DNA from 2 places in the Microbacterium sp. SCN 71-21 genome. Region 1 is predicted to be linked to the other one. Evidence: predicted binding sites of a transcription regulator. Region 1 holds the regulator's gene; the other holds the start of a gene.
What was found. The regulator HrcA, encoded in region 1, represses chaperone genes, less so after heat shock. The targets are predictions, from matches to a motif close to TTNGCACTCGNNNNNNNCGAGTGCNAA.

Region 1 (7,588 bases):
ACGCTCTCCCAGCCATTCGCCGTGACCAGGAAGGCTGTTGAAGGAGCCGACCGCGGCGCGATAGGCGACGAGAGGGATGCCGCGCGGCAGCGCCGTGCACGAGGCACCGATGTACGCCGCAATCGGGGGAGCGACCACGGCGCCTGCGTACTGGGTCGTGAGGAGTCCGCCGAGCGAGTGCCCGACCAGGAGCACGGGACCGGTGTCCGCAGCCGACCGCACCGCGTCGTCGATGGTGCGGAAGGCCTCGTCGAGCGTGAACGGCTCACCGCGTCGGGTGCCGTGTCCCGGCAGGTCGAGAGCCACCGCCGACACCCCGCGCTGCTCGAGATGGGCCACCTGTGCGCGCCACATGGTCGCGGACGTGCGGATGCCGTGCACCATCACCACGGTCGTCACCATGTGCCCACTGTAGAACCGGTGGCTGGGCGTGAGGGCGGTGCATCCGAGGCGGCACCCTAGAATCGTCGGGACATGTCTCCGCGTGCCCTCTCTCCGCTCCAGCCCAGCGCCACCCCGCCGGCGAGCATCCGCAACTTCTGCATCATCGCCCACATCGACCACGGCAAGTCGACCCTGGCCGACCGCATGCTGCAGATCACGGGTGTCGTCTCCGACCGTGACATGCGCGCGCAATACCTCGACCGCATGGACATCGAGCGCGAGCGCGGCATCACGATCAAGAGCCAGGCGGTTCGCATGCCCTGGCAGACCGCGGACGGCACGTTCGCGCTGAACATGATCGACACACCCGGGCACGTCGACTTCACCTACGAGGTGTCCCGGTCGCTCGCCGCCTGCGAAGGCGCGATCCTGCTGGTCGACGCCGCGCAGGGCATCGAGGCGCAGACGCTCGCGAATCTCTACCTGGCGCTCGAGAACGATCTCGAGATCATCCCGGTGCTGAACAAGATCGACCTGCCCGCCGCCGACCCCGAGAAGTTCGCCGGCGAGCTCGCGAACCTCATCGGCGGGTCGCCCGACGATGTGCTGCGGGTGAGCGGGAAGACCGGCCTCGGCGTCGAGGAGCTGCTCGACCGCATCGTCGAGCGCATCCCGTCGCCGAAGGGGAACGCGGATGCCCCGGCCCGCGCGATGATCTTCGACTCCGTGTACGACGCCTACCGCGGCGTCGTCACCTATGTGCGCATGGTCGACGGGAAGCTGGAGCCGCGGGAGCGCATCCAGATGATGTCGACCAAGGCGACGCACGAACTGCTGGAGATCGGCGTCTCGAACCCCGAGCCGACGCCCACCAAGGGGCTCGGCGTGGGCGAGGTCGGCTACCTGATCACGGGCGTGAAGGATGTGCGCCAGTCGAAGGTCGGCGACACCATCACGAACCTCCGCAAGCCCGCGACCGAGGCACTCTCCGGATACACGGACCCGAAGCCGATGGTCTTCAGCGGCATCTACCCGATCGACGGCAGTGATTACGCCGATCTGCGCGAGGCCCTCGACAAGCTCAAGCTCTCCGACGCCTCGCTGCAGTACGAGCCCGAGACCTCGGTCGCTCTCGGGTTCGGGTTCCGCTGCGGGTTCCTCGGTCTGCTGCACCTCGAGATCATCACCGAGCGCCTGGCCCGCGAGTTCGGCCTCGACCTCATCACGACCGCACCGTCGGTCACTTACGAGGTCACGACCGACACCGGGGAGACCGTCGTGGTCACGAACCCGAGCGAGTACCCGGACGGTCGTGTCGCGTCGGTCTCCGAGCCGGTCGTGAAGGTCGGCATCCTGCTGCCGAAGGACTACGTGGGCACCGTGATGGAGCTCTGCCAGACGCGCCGCGGCACCCTGCTCGGCATGGAGTACCTCAGCGAGGACCGCGTTGAGCTGCGCTACAACATGCCGCTCGGCGAGATCGTCTTCGACTTCTTCGACCAGCTGAAGTCGAAGACCCAGGGTTACGCGAGCCTCGACTACGAACCCGCGGGATCCCAGACCGCCGACCTCGTCAAGGTCGACATCCTGCTGCAGGGCGACAAGGTCGACGCGTTCAGCTCGATCGTGCACCGTGAGAAGGCGTACTCGTACGGCACGATGATGACCGAGCGGCTGCGCAAGCTCATCCCGCGCCAGCAGTTCGAGGTGCCGATCCAAGCCGCGATCGGCGCCCGCATCATCGCCCGGGAGAACATCAGGGCGATGCGCAAGGATGTCCTCGCGAAGTGCTACGGCGGTGACATCACCCGAAAGCGCAAGCTCCTCGAGAAGCAGAAAGAGGGCAAGAAGCGCATGAAGATGGTGGGTCGCGTCGAGGTGCCGCAGGAGGCGTTCATCGCCGCCCTGTCGGGAGACGTGGACGGCAACGAGAAGAAGTAGGCGGGTGCACCACATGCGCAAGGGAACGACCCGGGACGGCGTCGTCGACTACGCGGCGGTCGGAGCCACACAGGCGGTCGACCTCATGCAGTACCCGCCGGAGCGGAGCCTCCCGGCAGAGTCGTCCTGGCGCATCGGCAGCGGCGAAGAGCGATTCCGCGCGGCGGGCGACGCGCTGCTGAGCTGGCAGGCGCTGCGTGATGCGGGCCTCACCGTGAAGGACGTCACCCCCGCCGCCGGCCCCACCTACGCCGGGGTGAGCTTCGACGAGAACCGTCAGCCCATCGCGCCCAGCCGTCTCGAGGCCGATCAGCGCTTCGACGCCGACGGCACACCGTGGGTGGCCGCGGGAGCGAGCGTGCGACTGCACGGCCGTGTCGACGGCATGAACGCCGACGGGCACCTCCGGGTCATCTTCGTCACGGAGGAGCCGCGCCGCGTCGGATTCGTGCTCGGCACCCTCGGCGAGTCGGTGGTCAGCGGGGAGGAGTCGTTCCTCATCGAGTGGCTCCCGAACGATGAGGTGTGGTTCTCGTTGCGGGCCTTCGACAGCCCGACCGCGTTGTCGTACCGAGCGCTGCGCACCCTCGTGCGCCGTCGTCGTCGTGCGCTGTTCACCCGCTACCTGCGCGCGGTGTCGCCCATGTTCACCACCCCGGCCTGATGCCCTCAGCGCTTCCCCTCGGCGATCCGGCTCCGGCCGACGGCGGCCTGCCCGACCTGCTCCCGGCCGCGCACCCCGACTTCGGCGTGTACGTGCACGTGCCGTTCTGCCGCGTGCGCTGCGGGTACTGCGACTTCAACACCTACACGGCGACGGAGCTGCGCGGCGCCAGCCAGGCGGACTATCCCGACGAGGTCGCGCGGGAGATCGCGCTGGCCGCGCAGGTGATGGATGCCGCGGGCCGGCGGCGGGCGGCGACATCCGTGTTCTTCGGCGGCGGCACGCCGACGCTGCTCCCGGGCGATGCGCTCGCGCGCATGCTGGGTGACGTGCGCGACGCGTTCGGCATCGCCGCCGATGCGGAGGTGACGGTCGAGGCGAACCCCGACACGGTCACACCGGCGCTGACGGCGAGGCTCGCCGAGGCGGGCGTGACGCGTCTGTCGATCGGCATGCAGTCCGCCGTTCCGTCGGTGCTGGCGACCCTCGACCGCACCCACGAGCCGGCCGCGGTCCCGCGGGCGGTCACTGCGGCGCGCGCGGCCGGGCTGCAGGTGAGCGTCGACGTCATCTACGGCACGCCGGGGGAGACGCTCGCGGACTGGGAGCGCACCCTCGACGCCGTCACCGCTCTCGAGACCGACCACGTGTCGGCGTACGCGCTGATCGTGGAGGAGGGCACGGCGCTTGCCCGCCGCATCGCACGCGGCGAGATCGACACGGTCGACGACGACGTGCAGGCCGACATGTACGAGCTCACCGACGCGCGCCTCGCGGCGGCGGGGTACGGCTGGTACGAGGTGTCGAACTGGTCGCGCGATGAGGCGACCCGCTCGCGACACAATCTCGCCTACTGGCGCGGCGCCGACTGGTGGGGGTTCGGGCCGGGCGCCCACTCGCACGTCGGCGGCGTGCGCTGGTGGAACGTGAAGCACCCCGCGGCGTACGCGCAGCGCCTGTCGCTGGGTTCCTCGCCCGCGGCGGGACGGGAGACGCCCGATGCCGCGTCCCGCGCGCTCGAGCGCACGATGCTCGAGGTGCGCATCGCCGACGGGCTGGCCGTGGCGAGCCTGCCGGCCACCGGTCGCGCGGAGGTGGCGGGGCTCATCGCGGACGGCCTGGTCGACGGGGCATCCGCCATCGCCGGGCGCCTCGTCCTGACGCTGCGCGGTCGACTCCTGGCCGACGCGGTCGTGCGACGGCTCACCGCCTGAGCACTGTGCGTCGCGCCGCGAGTGGCACCCCGGTCCGCGCTAATATTGGCACTCACGTGATGTGAGTGCCAGCGAGGGGAGGCGGAATGGTCAGCGAACGCGGCCTCGACGTCCTGCGGGCGATCGTGCAGGACTACGTGGCGACCCGCGAACCGGTCGGCAGCAAGTCGATCGTCGAGCGCCATGCCTTCGGGGTGTCGGCCGCCACCATCCGCAACGACATGGCGCTGCTCGAGGACGAAGAGCTCATCAGCGCGCCGCACACCTCGTCGGGACGTGTGCCGACCGACAAGGGCTACCGCGTCTTCGTCGACCACCTCGCCGAGCTGCGACCGCTCAGCACTGCCCAGCGCAACGCGATCGCCACATTCCTCGAGGCCCCTGCCGACCTCGACGACCTGCTCGCGCGCACTGTGCGCGTGCTCACGCAGGTCACCGGCCAGGTCGCCCTCGTGCAGTACCCGTCGTTCGAGCGCGCGAACGTGACGCACATCGAGCTCGTGCACCTCGGCGGCCCGCGCGTCGTCGTCATCCTCGTCACCGACACCGGTCGTGTGTCCCAGCGGATCGCGAGCCTCGGGACCGACCTCGACGACGCGGATGTCGCGACCCTCCGCGCCCAGGTCTCGGTGCTGGTCACGGGTGGCTCGGTGCAGGAGGGCCTCGGCAAGATCGCCCACACCCTCGCCGAGACGTCCACCCGTTCACCGCGAGAGGATGCTGCCTCGCGCGCGCTGCTCGCTGCCGTCGCCGAAGAGCTCGAAGAGTTCCGTCAGGATCGCCTCGTGATGGCGGGTGCCGCGAACCTGGCCCGACGCGAGTCGGACTTCCAGGGCAGCATCTACCCGCTGCTGGAGGCGATCGAGGAGCAGGTGACCCTGCTCAAGCTCATGACCGAGATGGCGGCCGACGCCGAGGGCCTGGCGGTCTCCATCGGCCGCGAGAACGAGGCGTTCGGGCTGAGCGAGGCATCCGTCGTGACGAGCGGCTATGCCGGCACGATCGGCGAGGCACGCCTGGGTCTGCTCGGGCCCACGCGCATGGACTACGCGACCAATCTCAGCGCCGTGCGCGCCGTGGCTCACTATCTGAGCCGACTCATGGCCGACGACGAGCGCGCGCGATGACGAATACGACCCTGCCCGCTTCGCGGGCGGAGAGGTGACTGTGGCCGACCACTACGAGGTGCTGGGCGTCGAACGCGACGCGAGCCCCGAGGACATCAAGAAGGCGTATCGACGGCTGGCCCGCCAGCTGCACCCCGACGTCAACCCGAGCCCCGAGGCGGCGGAGCAGTTCAAGCTCGTCACCCACGCGTACGACGTGCTCAGTGACGCCGATCAGCGCCGCGCCTACGACATGGGCGGCGAGACGGGATCGCCGTTCGGCGGCGCCGGGTTCGGCGGCTTCAGCGACATCTTCGACACCTTCTTCGGCGGGGGCGGTGGGAGCCGGGCCCGCGCTCGTTCTCGCCGGGAGCGCGGCCAGGACGCGCTCGTGCGCGTGACGCTCGATCTCGCCGACGTCGTGTTCGGCGCGCATCGCGACCTCGAGGTCGACACCGCTGTGCTCTGCGAAACCTGCCAGGGCTCGTGCTGCCAGCCGGGGACGGCTCCCGTCACCTGCGATATCTGCCACGGCACCGGACACATCCAGCGCACGGTGCGCAGCCTCATCGGCAACGTCGTCACCCAGCAGCCCTGCGCGAGCTGCCAGGGCTACGGCACGACCATCCCGTACCCGTGCGCCACCTGCCAGGGCCAGGGACGCGTGCGCTCGCGTCGCACGGTCTCGGTCGACATCCCGGCCGGCGTCGAGACGGGCCTGCGCCTGCAGCTGCCGGGCTCCGGTGAAGTGGGACCCGCCGGGGGCCCGAACGGCGACCTCTATCTCGAGGTGACGGTCGCCCCGCACGACATCTTCAGCCGCGACGGCGACGACCTGCTCGCGACGCTCGAGATCTCGATGCCCGACGCGGTGCTGGGAACGACAACCCTGATCGACGCGCTCGACGGGCCCGTCGAGCTCGAGCTGCGCGCAGGGGTGCAATCGGGCGACGTGCTCACGATCAAGGGCCGCGGCGTCTCACCGCTGCGCGGCAGCGGCCGCGGCGACCTGCGCATCGGCGTGCATGTGCTCACGCCCTCTCGCCTGGACGCGAAGGAACGCGCCCTCATCGAGGAGTTCGCCCGCAAGTCGAAGGCGCCGGAGCCGCAGCTGGCGCAGTTCCACCAGGGCCTCTTCGCGCGGCTGCGCGACCGGTTCCGGAACGGCTGATCCGTGGCGCTCCACTTCGTGGACGATGCCGCCGCCGCCGCGGGGGCCGGTGACACCGTCTCACTCACCGGGGCCGAGGCACATCACGCCGCCGCGGTGCGGCGTGTGCGCCCGGGGGAGAAGGTCACTGTCGGCGACGGCCGCGGCGTGTGGCTCACCGGCACCTGCGAATCGGTCTCACCGAAGCTCGTCGTCGTGCGCATCGACGACCGACGGGTGGATGCCCCGCCCGCCACCCGTCTGCGCCTCGTGCAGGGCCTCGCCAAGGGCGATCGCGACGAGCTGGCCGTGCAGGCCGCCACTGAGCTCGGGGTCGACGAGATCGTGCCGTGGCAGGCAGCCCGCAGCGTCTCCCGCTGGGACGCGGGCAAGGCCGTCAAGGGACGGGGCCGCTGGGAGGCGATCGCCCGGGAGGCGGGCAAGCAGGCCCATCGTGCGTGGCTCCCCGAAGTGAGCCCGCTCGTGACCACCCGTGAGCTCGCCGGCCGGGGTGCGGCATCCCGTCTTCTCGTGCTCGAGCCGACCGCGAGCGTGCGCCTCGCCGACGCCGTGAGCAGCGACCTCGCCGATGTGACCTTCATCGTCGGCCCCGAGGGGGGAATCGCCCCCGACGAGCTGACCGCGCTCGCGGACGCGGGGGCGGAGCTCGTCCGACTCGGCGACACCGTGCTGCGCACCTCGACCGCCGGCCCCGCGGCGCTCGCCGCCGTGTCGGTGCTGCTCGGGCGCTGGTGAGACGGGCGCCGGTAGACTCGTTCCTATGAGCGAAGCCTCCGTGTTCAGTCGCATCCTCGCGCGTGAGATCCCCGCCGAGATCGTGGCCGAGACCGACACCCTCTTCGCGATCCGCGACATCGCGCCGCAGGCGCCCGTGCACCTGCTGGTCATCCCGAAGACGGCCGAGTACCGCGATGTCGCCGAGCTCGCGGCCGCCGACCCCGCTCTGCTGGCGGAGATCGTCGCGCTCGCCTCCGAGCTCGCCGCCCAGCACGCCGACGGCGACTTCCGACTCGTCTTCAACACGGGCGCCGGCGCCGGCCAGACGGTGTTCCACGTGCACGCACACGTGCTCGCGGGCGACCTGTCGGAGCAGGGGCTCGGTGCCTGA
Region 2 (7,329 bases), on a different contig from region 1:
CTCTCGTCGTTCGGCGCGGCTCTCGCACTCACCGGCCTCGGCTGCGCGAACGAGCTCACGGCGACCCTGCTGCTCGCCCCGGCCGGCACCAGCACGCTCGCGACCCAGTTCTGGTCGGCGACGATCAACGCCGACTTCGCATCGGCCGCACCATATGCGATCCTGCTGATCGCCCTGTCGGTGCCGAGCGTCGCACTGCTCCTCGCCGACGCCCGCCGGAAGAAGACCGCATGACCTCCCTCGACCTCGCCCAGGTGTCGGTGACCCTGGGCGGACACCCCGTGCTGCACGACGTCTCGCTGCGGCTCGCGGACGGAGAGCGTCTCGCCGTCGTCGGCCCCTCGGGCAGTGGCAAGACGACGCTCCTTCGGGCGATCGCCGGCTTCGAGCGCATCACCCGCGGCGAGATCCGACTCGGCGATGATCTGGTCGCCTCCGCCGAGCGTCAGGTCGCGTCGCACCGCCGCCGGGTCGGCTACGTCGCGCAGGACGGCGCCCTCTTCCCCCACCTGACCGCGCGAGCAAACATCGCCTTCGGCCTCGGCGGGGTCGCGCGTGGCGCCCGGGGTGACGCGGTCGCCGCGGCATCCGCTCTCGCCGGCATCGAGCCCGACCTGCTCGAGCGCTATCCGCACGAGATCTCCGGCGGCCAGCAGCAGCGTGTCTCGCTCGCCCGCGCACTCGCGCCCCACCCGCGCGTGCTGCTGCTCGACGAGCCCTTCAGCGCCCTCGACACGGCGCTGCGCGCCCAGGTGCGCACGCAGGTCGTCGATGCCCTCGACCGCGCCGGCGTGACGACGGTGCTCGTCACCCATGATCCCGCCGAAGCGCTCGCCTTCGGCGACGCGATCGCGGTGCTCGACGGCGGACGCCTCCAGCAGGCGGGAAGCTGCGCCGAGGTCTACGCGGCGCCGGCCACGCCGCAGGTCGCGCGCCTGCTCGGCGACACCGTGCTGCTGCCCGCGACACGCGAGGCGGGGTCGGCCCGATGCCCGCTCGGCCTCGTGCCGGTGCGTACGGACGCGGCAGGCGCAGCATCCGCTCTCGTCGTCATGGTGCGTCCCGAGCAGCTTCGACTGACGACGGATGCCACGGCCCCCGCCATGCGCGTGCTCGACGTCGTCGAGACCGGTGGCACCGCCCTCGTCACGGTCGTGTGCGACGACGGCACCGAGGCGCGGGTGCCGCTGCGCGTGTTCGGCGTCGACCTTCCCGCCGTGGGCGACACCGTCGGCGTCGTGGTGGACGGCGCGGGCGTGCTCTACGCGGCCTGAGCGCTCAGCGGCCGGATCGATGCCGCGCGGCTGCCGCGCCGGTCACAGACCGAGGTCGGATGCGGCGACCGGGGCCGTGCCCGCCACGCTGCGCCGCTGACGGATGATCGCGACGACGATCACCATGACCAACGCGAATCCGAGCGACACCCAGCCGCTGCCGACGCCCACCCCTCCCTCGTCGACGGGCTTGCCGAGCCAGTCGGCGACCGAGGCGCCGAGCGGACGGGTGAGCACGTAGGCGAACCAGAACGCGAACACGGCGCCGAAGCGCAGGAAGCGGTAGCCGAGTGCCGGAACGAGGATGAGCACCGCGAACACGAGGATCGACGGAGCGTAGCCGAGTCCCAGGGTCACCGCGGCGAAGTCGCCGACCGCCGTGCCGAGGGCGAAGGTGCCGATGACGGCCGCCCAGTAGAACGCCTCGCGCCGGGTCGTGGTGATGGCGTGCACCGACAGGGTGCGCTCCACCCGCCACCAGACGAGGAAGACGGCCGCGAGGAACACCGCGTAGAGCGTCGCCGACACCGCATACGGAAGGCCCACGACGACGTGCGCGACATCGGCGGCCATCGTGCCGAAGACGCCCACCATCGCGACGGCGAACCAGTAGACCTCGGGCACGTAGCGCCGGCGCGTGAACTGCAGCGCCAGTGCCGCGCAGAACAGCACGAACGCGATCAGCACGGCGACCACCGGCGGCAGCACCCGGATCGAGAAGTCCGACAGCGCCTCGCCCAGCGCCGTCGACGCGGCTTTGGCCACCCAGAACGACGGCGTCGGATCGGGCACGCGCGAGGGCGCGGCATCCGAAGTCGTCGCGCTCATGCGCGCTTGGCCTTCGAGCGCTTCACGAGCGCCCCGATGACGACCGGCGCGACGGTCACGAGCACGATCGCGATGCTGATCCACTCGATGTTGTTGGCGACCCACGGCACCCCGCCGAGCAGGGCGCCGGCGAGCCCGAGAATGCCCGCCCAGATCACGGCGCCGATCGCGTTCCACATCGAGAAGCGGGCACGCGGCATGTCGGAGACGCCCGCCGCGGGCGAGATGTAGGTGCGCACGATCGGCACGAAACGGGCCAGGATGATCGCGCCCACCCCGTAGCGCTCGAAGAAGCCGTGAGCTTCGGCGAGGTACTCAGGCTTGAACAGCCGCGCCCCGGGACGGAAGAGGCGCCGCCCGTAGCGACGACCGATCCAGAACGACAGCTCGGCGCCGACGATCGCGGCGACCGCGGCGATCGCCGCGATCAGCACCCAGGAGGTGTTCAGCGGCACCGCGAGGATCGCCGCGGCGAACAGGAGGCTGTCGCCGGGCAGGAAGGGGAAGAACAGACCGTTCTCGATGAAGACGATGACGGCGACGAGCACGAGGGCGAGGGGACCGAGGCTTCCGAGACTGTCGATGATGTTCACGCGCCCATCCTGGCGGTGCGATTCAAAGAATGCGCCGAGATTCGGGCGTCAGGATGCCGCGGGGCTACGCTCGCGCTGTGAATCCGCCGACCGACCTGCTCCCCTCGCTCGTCGGTGTCGGGGTGCTCGCGGCCGTCACGACGGTCGTGCTCGCCGCCTTCCGCGTGCCGGGCCTGTGGTCGCCGCTGCTGGCGATCGTGCGCGGCGCGGTGCAGCTCGCGGTGATCAGCGTGCTGCTGACCGGACTCATCACCGACGCGAGGCTGATCGCACTGACCCTCGTCGCGATGTTCGTGATCGCGGCGTCGGTGGCGACCGGACGCATCGGATGGTCGCGGCGCCACGCGGCGATGATGACGACATCCATCGTGTCGGGGGTCGTGTTCGCGACGACGATCGTGTTCGCGACCGGTGCGCTCGAGCTGACCGCACGCTACGCGCTGGCGATCGGCGCGATCGTCATCGGCAACGCCATGAGCATCGCGACCCTCACCGGCCGCATGTTCACCCGCGGAATCGTCGACCACTGGGACGAGGTGGAGGGGTGGCTCGCCCTCGGCGCGCGGCCCCGGCAGTCGACCCTGGCGCTGGCGCGGCAGGCCGTGCGCGATGCCCTCATCCCCTCGATCGACCAGACCAAGACGACCGGTCTCGTCGTGCTGCCGGGCGCCTTCGTCGGCGCGATCTTCGGGGGGATCTCGCCGCTGGAGGCGGGCCGGTTCCAGATCGTCGTGCTCGCGGCCATCATGGCGGCCGGGGCGGTCACATCCGTGCTCGTCGCGCTCTGGATGGGACCGGTGCGGGTGAAACCCGCCGACCTGCGCTAGCTGCGGGAATGCGCGAACGCCCCCGGCCCGTACTCGGGCCAGGGGCGCTCCGTCTGTGCGCGGGTCGGCGCGGTCGATGGGTCAGGCGGCGGGAGTCGCGCCCTCGGTCACGGTGACCGCCTCGGCGGCGCCGGCCACGGCCACCTTGCGCGGCTTCGCCTTCTCGCTGACGGGCAGGGTCACGCTCAACACACCGTCGCGGTAGCTCGCCGAGATGGTCTCCGTGTCGATGCCACGCCCGAGCTGCAGCTGGCGCAGGTAGGCGCCGGCTTCCCGCTCGCGGGTGATCCAGCTGACGCCCTCGCCGCTGGGCAGGGTGCGCTCGGCGCGGATGGTGAGCAGCTGTCCGTCGACGTCGACGTCGATCGAACCCGGGTCGACGCCCGGGAGGTCGGCGGTGAGCACGTAGTGGTCGCCGTCGCGGTAGACGTCCATCGGCATCTGGCGCGGACCACGGCGGGTCTGGTCGAGAGTCGTGGTCGCGAAGCGCTCCAGGTCGCGGAGCAGGTCGTAGGTCGCCATGGGTTCTCCTGTGTGAGCGGGGCGGATGCAGCATCCACCCGGGTCTGCGAAAGTTGAGTCTGATTGGCTCAACTAGTGCGAGATTAGCACTCGGGCAGTGAGAGTGCCAGCGAAGGCGGCGGAGTTCACCGACGGCGAAATGGGGAGATCCCGGGGAGGGACCGCTCTATCGCGGTCCGGAGCCCACGACTGCGCATTGTGCACAGTCCCCCGGAGCAGGCCGGCTCGCCGAAGGATGCCACGCCCATCGGCGGACCGAAGACCCTACTTCCGCCCGGCCCGCCCGCCGAACGCGCGGCGAAGGGCTGCCGGCGCTCCTGCACCGGCAGCCCTCTTCGCATGGCGGATCAACTGGCGCCGAGCTTCTCCTTCAGCGCCGCGGTGCGCTCCGCCGCATCGGCCTTGCGCTCGGCCTTGCGCTGCTCACGCGCGTGACGCCGCGCCTCCTTCTCGGCTTCACGGTAGGCCTCCTCGGCGGCCTCCATCTCGTCGAGCACCTCCTCGCGCGGGCGCCGGATGACGACGCCGTCGAGCTTCGCCATCTCACCGTCGACGACCTCACGGGCGTACTCGGCGACCTCGGCGACGAGGGCGGTGCCGCCGATCGGGATGGCACTGCTGATCTGCTCGAGCGCGCCCGCTGAGCGGTCGACGCGCCGCAGATCGAAGGCGCCGCCCACGAGCAGCCCGCCCGTCCAGCCGAGCAGAATGCCGATGGGTCCGCCGATCACGCCGATCAGGAGTCCCACGAGGCTGCCGCCCCAGGTGCCCACGGCGCCGTTGTTGTCGACGCCGTCGGGCATCGAGATGCGCCCGTCGGCGTCGCGGGTGACGACGGCCGCGGCGGCGACGTCGACGCGGCCTTCCATGCCTGCGCCCTTCAGCTCGCTGAGCGCCTGGAAGGCGTTCGAGCGGTCGTCGAAGGTGACGGCGATGATGTTCGATTCGGGCATGACGGTGACCTCCTGATCACGGGGGATGTTCGCGGGCGGTTGTCCCGCATGACCACCACGATCGCGGTGTTCGCGTCGCCGCTCATCGGTCGCTTCGACCACTCTTCACAGCACTCTCTGTGCAGAGTGCACGGTGCGCCTAGGCTGACCGCATGTCCTCCCCGGGTCGGCTGCGCGAGTTCGTGTGCACGCTCGACGGCGCCCCCACGACGGCCGCCTCACTGCCCGACGACGAGCTGGAACGCCTGCATGCCGCACTCGGCGAGGGGCCGGTGCGCTGGGTGGTCGCGACCGTGGACCACACGCTCGGTGTACTGAGAGCGCGGCCCGATGCGGACGCACTCGCACCGTGGCCCCACATGCGCGCCCTCGCCGAGCACGTGCTCGCCGAGGCGATCGAGCGGTGCCTCGCATCGGAACCGACCACCCCCGACGAGCGCCTGGCAGAGCGCGCGTTCGCCGACGACATCGTCGCCCGCGACCTTCCGCTGGGGCGAGTCGTCGACACGATGCGCATGATGCAGCATGCGTGGCTCGACGCCCTCGTCTCTCGGGCGGTCGAACTCGGAGGGGCGGCCGAGGTCCCCGCACTCACCCGCGTCGTGACCCAGACCGTCGACGGGTGGGTGGGTGCGTTCATCTCGGCAATCGATGCGGAGCGGCGCCGTGCGTTCCAGTCGGAACACGCACGCCGGCGGGCGATGGTGCGCTCCCTCGTCGCCGGAGAAGCGGTCGACGACCAGGTGGCCTCATCCGTGCTGGGGGTTCCGGTCGAGAGCTGGCATCTGGCGAGCACGATCGGCGCGCCGCCCGGAGCGACGATGACCCCGCGCGCGGTGGACGCGGTCGCCGATGCCGTGCAGCGCGCGGTCGGCACCACGCGCTCGGTGCGGCACGCGACAGGGTCTGGCGAGGTCTGGCTCTGGGTCACGACAGACGGCCCGGTGCGCGTGGAATCCCTCGATGCCCTGCGATTCGACGACACACTGCTCGTCGGCATCGGCGAAGCCCATCCGGGTCGCGCGGGTTTCCGGAGAAGCCATCTCGAGTCACTCGCGGCGCTCGCGGTGAGTCGGGGCGAGCATCGGCGCCGCGGCGCGCTCTACCGCGACGTCGCCCTGCGGGCGCTCCTGCTGCAGGACCCGGAACGGGCGATGTGGTTCGCCGAGACAGTGCTGCAAGACCTGTCGGCAGACACGGACGAGATGGCCGAGCTGCGCGAGACCGTACGAGTGTTCTTCGACACACGCATGCGCATCGCACCCGCCGCCGACCGCCTGTTCATCCATCGGAACACGCTGGTCAGCAGGCTCGAGAAGGCCGAGCGGCTGATGGGTCATCGTCTCATCGAGCGCACCACGGCCACCCAGGCCGCGCTCGAGGTGCGCGCCTCCGAGGCGTTCATCGCGGCCCGCGCGCAGGCCGACTCCTGACGCACTCGAGAACTCACGGACAACGCGAAAACCCCCGGACATCCGGGGGTTTCTGACGGACCCGACGCGGTGGCTTTCGAACCCTTCATGGGAGATTAAGCGCCTCCTCGAATGGATGGCTTCGCGTGAACAGCCCCTCAATTAGCCAACGGTGCCGCGTGTTCGCTGCGCTACGAGACCGGGCGACCGAGTTCTGCGCGACTCGCAATTTGCGCTAGGTCGCGCGCCCAGTGCCACGCAGGACTGTCGTTGCGAACCAAGTATTGGAACCGAGAGTCCGTTTGGGGCAGTCGCGAGATCAGCTCGACCTCAAGCAAGGCGTCGCGTGCGTTCTGAAGACTGCTCATCGTTACGCCGAGTGCCTTGGATACCTGCGTCAACGTGAAGATTCCATCTGCAAGGTCAGCGATCTCAAGCATGAGTTCCAACCGATGACTCTGCCCGAAGGCGGCACGTGACACGCGCCGCAGTGCTTCCCGGGATGGCTCCGTGTCCATACACTACGAATATCACGTAACGCAGATCTCGTAACGGAAAGGTCGTACCGACATGCCAAGGAAGACAGGCATCGAGTGGACCGAGGTCACCTGGAACCCGACCACGGGGTGCGATCGCGTATCGCCGGGCTGCGACCACTGTTACGCCCTCACGCTCGCGAAGCGGTTGAAGGCCATGGGCGCGGAGAAGTACCAGAACGACGGGAACCCTCTGACATCGGGACCCGGGTTCGGGATCACCCTGCATGAGTCAGCCCTAGTTCAGCCATACACCTGGGGTGGGCGCCGAGTCGTATTCGTCAACTCGATGACCGACTTGTTCCACGCGCGCGTACCGCTCGACTTCGTTCACCGTGTCTTCGATGTCATCAGAGACACACCGCAGCACACCTACCAAGTGCT

Region 2: ABT08_RS11560 (Hsp20/alpha crystallin family protein) is a predicted target of HrcA. The motif match lies at 4,128-4,154, and genes of this name have one in related genera.

What each region holds. Positions count from the first base shown of each region.
Region 1 covers NZ_MEGA01000071.1:76-7,663, reverse strand. Annotated here, with positions in the region: gene ABT08_RS10395 (alpha/beta fold hydrolase) at 1-402, opposite strand, end outside; gene lepA (translation elongation factor 4) at 475-2,325, shown strand; gene ABT08_RS10385 (DUF1990 domain-containing protein) at 2,339-2,989, shown strand; gene hemW (radical SAM family heme chaperone HemW) at 2,989-4,203, shown strand; gene hrcA (heat-inducible transcriptional repressor HrcA) at 4,290-5,330, shown strand; gene dnaJ (molecular chaperone DnaJ) at 5,371-6,480, shown strand; gene ABT08_RS10365 (16S rRNA (uracil(1498)-N(3))-methyltransferase) at 6,484-7,215, shown strand; gene ABT08_RS10360 (HIT domain-containing protein) at 7,241-7,588, shown strand.
Region 2 covers NZ_MEGA01000089.1:15-7,343, reverse strand. Annotated here, with positions in the region: partial or broken gene ABT08_RS11585 (ABC transporter permease) at 1-234, shown strand, start outside; gene ABT08_RS11580 (ABC transporter ATP-binding protein) at 231-1,274, shown strand; gene ABT08_RS11575 (COG4705 family protein) at 1,317-2,102, opposite strand; gene ABT08_RS11570 (DedA family protein) at 2,099-2,695, opposite strand; gene ABT08_RS11565 (ABC transporter permease) at 2,773-3,522, shown strand; gene ABT08_RS11560 (Hsp20/alpha crystallin family protein) at 3,604-4,044, opposite strand; gene ABT08_RS11555 (DUF1269 domain-containing protein) at 4,392-4,997, opposite strand; gene ABT08_RS11550 (PucR family transcriptional regulator) at 5,150-6,430, shown strand; partial or broken gene ABT08_RS11545 (DUF5131 family protein) at 6,980-7,329, shown strand, end outside.